Linked DNA regions of Saccharophagus degradans 2-40. The protein of the gene in region 1 binds, or shares a complex with, the protein of each later gene. Links are inferred from orthologs where the notes say so. Each region holds a gene or a part of one and is shown in the gene's direction. Other genes may lie near its edges.

Evidence for each region.
Region 2: the proteins of lpdA (region 1) and aceF are in contact, whole or in part, in a crystal structure (PDB 1EBD), measured with the Geobacillus stearothermophilus proteins. The link is inferred for Saccharophagus degradans 2-40 from one-to-one orthologs. Residues at the interface, in WP_049624544.1 of Geobacillus stearothermophilus: Pro340, Ser341, Asp344, Tyr345, Arg403, Asp406, Val408, Glu431, Ala432, Gly433, Asp438; in WP_033016211.1 of Geobacillus stearothermophilus: Ile130, Ala131, Met132, Pro133, Arg136, Arg140, Glu141, Asn155, Arg157.

The regions. Positions count from the first base shown.
Region 1 is NC_007912.1:2,686,168-2,690,403, reverse strand. What follows is about bases 365-3,277. They hold lpdA (dihydrolipoyl dehydrogenase), read left to right. Parts: upstream 365-1,050; coding sequence 1,051-2,505; downstream 2,506-3,277. Other genes in these bases: sucC (ADP-forming succinate--CoA ligase subunit beta), read left to right, coding at 2,699-3,277; odhB (2-oxoglutarate dehydrogenase complex dihydrolipoyllysine-residue succinyltransferase), read left to right, coding at 365-947. Also shown: more of odhB, read left to right, coding at 1-364; more of sucC, read left to right, coding at 3,278-3,865; sucD (succinate--CoA ligase subunit alpha), read left to right, coding at 3,865-4,236. UniProt on the Escherichia coli protein: Lipoamide dehydrogenase is a component of the glycine cleavage system as well as of the alpha-ketoacid dehydrogenase complexes.
Region 2 is NC_007912.1:3,262,283-3,266,506, reverse strand. The notes cover bases 918-3,818. They hold aceF (pyruvate dehydrogenase complex dihydrolipoyllysine-residue acetyltransferase), read left to right. Parts: upstream 918-1,361; coding sequence 1,362-3,275; downstream 3,276-3,818. Other genes in these bases: nhaD (sodium:proton antiporter NhaD), read left to right, coding at 3,393-3,818; aceE (pyruvate dehydrogenase (acetyl-transferring), homodimeric type), read left to right, coding at 918-1,345. Also shown: more of aceE, read left to right, coding at 1-917; more of nhaD, read left to right, coding at 3,819-4,224.

The DNA.
Region 1 (4,236 bases):
CTGCCGAAGCCGCTCCAGCTGCTAGCGAAGCATCTGAAGACGTTATTGCTGCACCTGCTGCGCGTAAACTCGCTGCAGAAAAGGGCATCGATTTAGCGTTAGTGAAGGGCACTGGTAAAGATGGCCGTATCACTAAAGAAGACGTAGCTGGTTACAAGCCTGCCGCTGCTGCAGCACCTGCACCAGCTGCCGCGCCAAAAGCTGCTGCTCCTGCATCTACCGGCGCTGTAGCGCCAACTGGTTTGCGTGAAGAAAAGCGTGTACCAATGACTCGTTTGCGTGCACGTATTGCAGAGCGTTTGTTGGATGCCAATAACAATACCGCAATGTTGACTACGTTTAACGAAGTGAATATGGCGCCTGTTATGAATCTGCGTAAACAATACAAAGATTTGTTTGAGAAAACCCACAACGGTTCACGTTTAGGCTTCATGGGCTTTTTCGTAAAAGCTGCTGTTGAAGCATTGCGTCGTTTCCCTGCTGTTAACGCATCAATCGACGGTAACGACATGGTTTACCACGGTTATCAAGATGTGGGTTGTGCAGTGTCTACCGATAAAGGTTTGGTTGTACCTGTTTTGCGCAACGCAGAAAACTTGAGCATTGCTGAAATCGAAAACGGTATTCGCGATTTCGGTTTGCGTGCTCGCGATGGTAAGTTGGGTATTGAAGAAATGACCGGTGGTACTTTCACTATTACTAACGGTGGTGTTTTCGGTTCTTTACTTTCAACGCCTATCTTGAACCCACCACAAGCGGCAATTTTGGGTATGCACAAAATCCAAGAGCGCCCAATGGCTGTTAACGGTGAAGTGAAAGTGTTGCCAATGATGTACTTGGCGCTTTCTTACGATCACCGGATCATTGACGGTAAAGAAGCGGTTCAGTTCTTGGTTACCATTAAGGACCTGCTAGAAGACCCTGCACGTATGTTGTTAGAGGTTTAAGCAAAATGCGACACGCTTTAGGGCGTGTCGCATAGCGTTAACATTCGACCATTAGTGTTAATAACACTCAAATCAAAAGTTTTGTATTTTCGGGGTTTATCCTATGTCCAACAAATATGACGTTATCGTTATTGGTTCTGGTCCTGCGGGCTACGTGGCAGCTATTCGCTGTGCGCAATTGGGTTTGAAAACAGCCTGTATTGAAAAATGGAAAGATAAAGACGGCAAGGGTGTGAACGGCGGTACTTGTCTAAACGTAGGTTGTATACCTTCAAAAGCGTTGTTGGATAGCTCTCATCGCTACGAAGATGCGCACAAAGGTTTTGCATCTCACGGTATTAAAGCGCCTAACGTTGAAATTGACGTGCCTTCAATGATTGCACGTAAAGATAAAATTGTTAAGCAGATGTCTGGCGGTATTACTGGTTTGTTCCAAGCTAACAAAGTTACTTCTTTGTACGGAACAGGTAAATTACTTGCTGGCCGCAAAGTGCAATACGTTGCATTAGACGGTAAAGAAGAAGTGTTAGAAGCAGAGAACGTAATTCTTGCTTCTGGTTCTATCCCTGTAAACATTCCTGTTGCACCAGCAGATGGCGATGTAATTGTTGATTCAACTGGCGCATTGGAATTCCAAGCTGTACCTGAGCGTTTAGGTGTAATTGGTGCTGGTGTAATTGGTCTTGAGCTAGGTAGTGTTTGGGGTCGTTTGGGCTCTAAAGTGGTTTGTTTAGAAGCCATGGATAGTTTCTTGGCTATGATGGATCAGCAGATTGCTACCGAAGCGAAGAAAATTTTGGTTAAACAAGGTTTAGATATCCGTCTAAGCTGTCGTGTAACTGGCACCGAAGTTGTAGAAGCTAAGGGCAAAAAAGAAGTTATCGTTACTTACACCGATAAAGACGGCAACGAAGCGAAAGAAACTTTCGATAAGTTGATTGTTTGTGTTGGTCGTCGTCCGTTCACTGACGGCTTGTTGTCTGAAGACAGCGGCGTTAAGTTGGATGAGCGCGGTTCTATTTACGTTAACGATTTGTGCTCTACTAGCGCGCCAGGCGTTTGGGCTGTTGGTGACGTTGTACGTGGCCCAATGTTGGCTCACAAAGGTTCTGAAGAAGGTGTGATGGTTGCAGAGCGCATTGCTGGCCAAAAAACCGTAATGAACTACGACATTATTCCTAACGTAATTTATACCCACCCAGAAATTGCTTCAGTTGGTAAAACTGAAGAGCAATTAAAAGCAGATGGCGAAGCTTACGAAGTAGGTACTTTCCCATTCTTGGCAATTGGTCGCGCTGTTGCAGCCGATTGCGCAGAAGGTATGGTTAAAATGATTGCTCACGCTGATACCGATCGCGTATTGGGTTGTCACATTGTTGGCCCGAACGCGGCAGACCTTGTACAGCAAGTAGCAATTGCTATGGAGTTTGGCGCTACATCAGAAGATATTGGTATGACTGTATTCGGTCACCCAACTTTCTCTGAAGCTGTTAAAGAAGCTGCGTTAGCGGTACATGGTCATGCTATCCACATGCCTAACCGTAAAAAACGCAAGTAGAAAATAGCAAGGGAATACTTCTATTCGCCCAGCATTGCTGGGCGAATTGGTATACAGATGGACTTGGCAGAGCGCGACAATAATTACTAGGCGATTTAACTCTGCAACTTACTTAAGTGTGCAAAAACCGAGCGCAAGGTTTTAATTGCGTGATCCTTAAATTGTCAGTCGAACCAACATACGGACGATCACAATGAATTTACATGAATATCAAGGCAAACAGCTTTTTGCTGAATATGGTTTGCCAGTATCTAAAGGCATAGCTGCAGAAACTCCTGCAGAAGCGGCAGCAGCTGCAGACATTATTGGTGGTGATAAGTGGGTTGTTAAAGCTCAGGTTCACGCTGGTGGTCGCGGTAAAGCGGGCGGCGTTAAATTGGTTTCTAGCAAAGCAGAAATCGAAGAGTTCGCTAAAAAGTGGTTAGGTAATAACTTAATTACTTATCAAACAGATGAAAATGGTCAGCCAGTTAGCCGTATTTTGGTTGAAAGCTGCACCGATATCGCTGACGAATTGTACTTGGGTGCAGTTGTAGACCGTTCTACTCGTCGCGTAATTTTTATGGCGTCTACTGAAGGCGGCGTAGAGATTGAAAAAGTTGCTGAAGAAACTCCAGAAAAAATCTTAAAAGCGATTATCGATCCTTTGACTGGCGCACAGCCATATCAAGCTCGCGAATTAGGTTTTAAATTGGGCTTAAACCCAGTTCAAATCAAGCAATTCACCCAAATCTTTTTAGGTTTGGCGAAAATGTTTGTTGATAAAGACTTGGCTCTTTTAGAAATCAACCCATTGGTTATTACTGATGAAGGTAACTTGCACTGCCTAGACGCTAAAGTAGCTATCGACGGCAACGCAATGTACCGTCAGCCTGCGCTTAAAGAAATGCACGATCCTTCACAAGAAGACGAGCGTGAAGCGCATGCAGCTAAATGGGAACTTAACTACGTAGCACTAGATGGCAACATCGGCTGTATGGTTAACGGTGCTGGTTTGGCAATGGGTACTATGGATATCGTGAAATTACACGGTGGCCAACCTGCAAACTTCCTAGACGTAGGCGGCGGCGCAACTAAAGAGCGCGTTGTTGAAGCATTCAAAATTATTCTTTCTGACGACAACGTAAAAGCTGTTTTAATTAACATCTTTGGCGGTATTGTTCGTTGTGACCTGATTGCAGAAGGTGTAATCGGCGCAGTGGAAGAGGTTGGTGTTAAGGTTCCTGTTGTTGTTCGTTTAGAAGGTAACAACGCAGAATTGGGTGCAAAAGTGTTGGCAGATAGTGGCCTAAACATTATTGCTGCAGAAAGCTTAACTGATGCTGCAGTACAAGTTGTTAAAGCTGCGGAGGGCAAATAATGAGCGTTTTAATTAACAAAGATACTAAAGTCCTCTGTCAGGGTTTTACCGGTTCACAAGGTACTTTCCACTCTCAGCAAGCTATTGAATACGGCACGCAAATGGTTGGTGGTGTGACTCCTGGTAAAGGTGGTCAAACTCACCTAGGTTTGCCAGTGTTCAACACTATGGCTGAAGCTGTAGAAGCTACCGGTGCTGATGCATCTGTAATCTATGTACCAGCTCCTTTCTGTAAAGACTCTATCTTAGAAGCTGCTCACAGTGGCGTTAAGTTGGTAGTTTGTATTACTGAAGGCATTCCTACTTTAGATATGCTTGAAGCTAAAGTTAAATGTGACGAGTTAGGCGTACGTTTAATTGGTCCTAACTGT
Region 2 (4,224 bases), 580 kb from region 1 along the record:
ATCACCCGATTCACCTGAAATGGTTTACATGCAAGAGCGTCGTAACGCGTTAAACGGTTACTTGCCTGCGCGTGTAAACGACTTCGAAGCGCTAACTATTCCTGAGTTGGATAAGTTTAAAGCGTTGTTGAAATCTAGCGGTGAGCGCGAAATTTCTTCCACTATGGCGTTTGTGCGTTTTATCTCTACCTTGGTTAAAGATAAAAACATGGGTGCGAACGTTGTACCTATCGTGCCAGACGAAGCGCGTACTTTTGGTATGGAAGGTATGTTCCGTCAGTTGGGTATTTACTCTTCTGAAGGTCAAAAATATACCCCGCATGATCACGATCAGATCATGTACTACAAGGAAGACAAAAAAGGTCAAATCCTTGAAGAAGGTATTAATGAGGCGGGCGCTATGTCTGCTTGGATTGCGGCTGCAACTGCTTACAGTACTTACCGCAAGCCAATGGTACCGTTCTACATTTACTACTCTATGTTCGGTTTCCAACGTATTGGTGACTTGGCATGGTTGGCGGGTGATATTCAAGCGCGCGGTTTCTTGGTAGGTGCAACTTCTGGTCGTACCACGCTGAACGGCGAAGGCTTGCAGCATCAGGATGGTCACAGCCACTTAATGGCTAACACCATTCCTAACTGTCGCACCTACGACCCAACTTACAGCTATGAGCTAGCTGTAATTATTCGCGATGGTTTACAGCGCATGTATGGAGACAAAGAAAATGTCTTCTATTACATCACCACCATGAACGAAAACTACCAGCACCCAGATATGCCTTTAGGTGCAGAAGAAGGCATTATTCGCGGTATCTACAAGCTGAAAGATGGCAAAAAAGCCGCTAAGAAGAAGCGTGTTCAGCTTATGGGTGCAGGCTCTATTTTACGTGAAGTTGAAGCGGCAGCAGAATTGTTGCGCGACGACTGGGGTGTTGAGTCTGACATTTGGAGCGTAACAAGCGTTAACGAATTGGCGCGCGATGGTCAAAAAGCGCAGCGCCATAATTTGTTGAACCCAGAAGCTGCTCTACGTAAGCCTTACATTACCGAAGTACTAGAAGCAGCAGAAGGCCCGTTCATTATCTCTACTGATTACATGAAGAGCTATTCTGAGCAATTGCGTGCTTATATTCCTGGTACTTACACCGTATTGGGTACAGACGGTTTTGGTCGCTCTGATACTCGCGCGAAATTGCGCGGTTTCTTCGAAGTGGATCGTTACTACGTAACTGTTGCTGCACTTAAGTCGCTTGCTGACGAAGGTAAAGTACCAGCTAAAGATGTAACTGCCGCATTGAAGAAATACGGTATCGATTCTGACAAACCAGATCCAATGACCGTCTAATTAAGGAGAGTTGTTAGTGGCTAAGCAAATTATCAACGTCCCAGATATTGGTGGGGCGGACAACGTAGATATTATTGAGATATGTGTTGCTGTAGGCGATACCGTTTCTGCTGAAGACTCTTTGCTTGTTTTAGAATCAGATAAGGCCTCTATGGAAGTGCCTTCGCCTGTTTCTGGTAAAGTGGTTGGCATTCTTGTTAAAGAGGGCGGTAAAGTTTCTGAAGGCGATGCCATATTTGAAATTGAAGCAGAGGGCGCAGCTGATGCGCCTGCTGCTGAACCGGCAGCCGCTCCTGCGGCGGCGCCAGCCCCAGAGGCGGCTGCACCTGCAGCATCTTCTGAGCAGTTGGTGAAGGTTCCAGATATTGGTGGTTCCGAAAACGTTGAAGTGATCGAGTTATGTGTTGCTGTGGGCGATGAGGTTGCCGAAGGCGATTCCATTATCGTGCTAGAAAGCGACAAGGCTTCAATGGAAGTGCCTGCGCCAGCAAGCGGTAAAGTGGTTAGCTTTGCTATCAAAGAAGGCGATAAGCTTTCTGAAGGCGACGATATTCTTGTGTTAGAAGTAAGTGGTGGCGCAGCTGCACCAGCTGCCGCTCCTGCTGAGTCTGCTCCTGTAGCCGCGGCCCCTGCACCTGCACCTGCTGCAAGTGGCGGTGTGACCGATGTAAATGTTCCTGACATTGGCGGCTCAGAAAACGTTGAAGTTATCGAAGTTTGCGTTGCAGAAGGCGATGAAATTAGCGAAGGCGACTCCATTGTTGTGTTGGAAAGCGATAAAGCATCCATGGAGATCCCATCACCTGCTAGCGGTAAAGTTGTAAGCATTACCGTTAAAGAAGGCGATAAAGTATCTGAAGGTGCGGCACTGCTTAAATTAGAAATTGTTGGTGCTGCCCCTGCTGCAGCTCCTGCGCCTGCTGCGGCACCCGCAGCGCCACAAGCGCCTGCTAAGCCTGTTGAGCAGCCAGTGAAGACCACGCAAGAGTTACACCCTGCGGAAGTGTCTGCCACTACTGGTGAAGTGTATGCCGGCCCTGCAGTACGCAAGTTAGCGCGTCAGTTAGGTGTAAACCTTTCAGAAGTGAAGCCAACCGGCCCTCGTAAGCGTCATACTAAAGACGATGTACGCGAGTTTGTTAAAACTGTAATGAAGCAACGCAGCACTGGCGGCGCAGCAGTTACAGGTGGTTCGGGTATTCCTGCAGTACCAGCAGTAGATTTTTCTCAGTTCGGCGAGATCGAAATGCAGAAAATGAGCAAAATCAAAAAGGTTACCGCTGCTGCAATGGTTCGCAACTGGTTGAACGTGCCACACGTTACTCAGTTCGACGATGCTGATATTACCGAGCTTGAAGCATTCCGTAAGAACATGAAAGCAGAAGCCGAAGCGGCAGGTGTGAAGTTAACACCATTACCGTTCCTGCTAAAAGCTTGTGCGGCAGCGCTTAAAGCGGAGCCTAGCTTTAATGTTTCTATGCACCCAGACGGCGAGCATATTGTGCAGAAGAAATACATCCACATTGGTATGGCTGTAGATACGCCAAACGGTTTGGTTGTACCTGTTATTCGCGACGTAGACAAAAAAGGTTTGTTCGAACTTGCGGCTGAAACAGTAGCTTTAGCTAAGAAAGCGCGCGATGGTAAGTTGATGCCTAAAGATATGCAGGGCGGATGTTTTACTATTTCTAGCCTTGGCCCAATTGGCGGTACTGGTTTTACCCCAATTGTGAACGCGCCTGAAGTTGCTATTTTGGGTGTTTCTAAAGCGGATATTAAACCGCGTTGGAACGGTAAAGAGTTTGAGCCTCGTCAGATGTTGCCTTTGTGCTTATCTTACGATCACCGTGCAATTAACGGTGGTGATGCAGGTCGCTTCTTTACGTTCTTATCTGCAGTATTGTCTGATGTGCGTCGCTTACTCCTTTAAGCGCCACATCCAGATTAAATAAAGCGGGCTACGGCCCGCTTTTTCGTTCCCTTTCATTATTAATCGCAACTTATTGCTAATGCGCATTGGCAATATTTAACATTTCGTGGTTTTTCTATGTTTGTTCATTATCTTGTTATCGCTCTTGTTGTTCTTGCTATGTTAAGTATTGTTCTTGAAGAATGGATACACATTAACAAAGCAAAAACCACTTTGTTTTTTGGTTGTACGGCGTGGGTGGTTTTATTTATGCATGCGCACGCAGGTGCGGAAACGGCAGAGCTGCAAGAAAGTTTGAACGAAAACCTGCTAGAGATTGCGACTCTCTGGTTATTTTTAATGGCCACTATGACTTTTGTTGCCTATTTGAATGCTAGAGGGTTTGTGCAGAATGTTGTTCAAAGGGTGTTTCCCAGTGAGCTGAGTTTACGCAAGTTAGTGCTATTGGTTGGCAGTTTCGCTTTATTGCTTTCCATGATTTGTGACAACGTAACCGCAACGTTGGTAAGTATTGGGTTGGTGCAGGCCTTTAAGTTAAGCGTGCAAGACCGTCTTAAGTTAATTGTACTTGTGGTGTTCGCAGTTAACTCCGGTGGTGTATCGCTTATTACGGGTGATGTAACCACGCTTATGGTGTTTATGCGCGGTCACGTAACTATGCTAGAGCTTATTTCGCTTATGGTGCCGTCTTTTTTGAGTGTAGTGCTGTTAGCGGCGTTGTTTAGTGTGCGTGCTAAGGGGCGTGTGGCTAACGACGTTGAGATAAAGCCATTTGAAACGTTGGATTTAGTTATTGCTGCGTTATTTTTTAGCACGATTATTTCCACTATGTTATTCAACTTCTTCTTTTCGATTCCGCCAGTACTTACCTTCCTGTTTGGTTTGTCGATAATGTTTTTGATTGGCGGCGTGGTGCATACCCACAACGAGCAGGTAAAACTTTTACAGT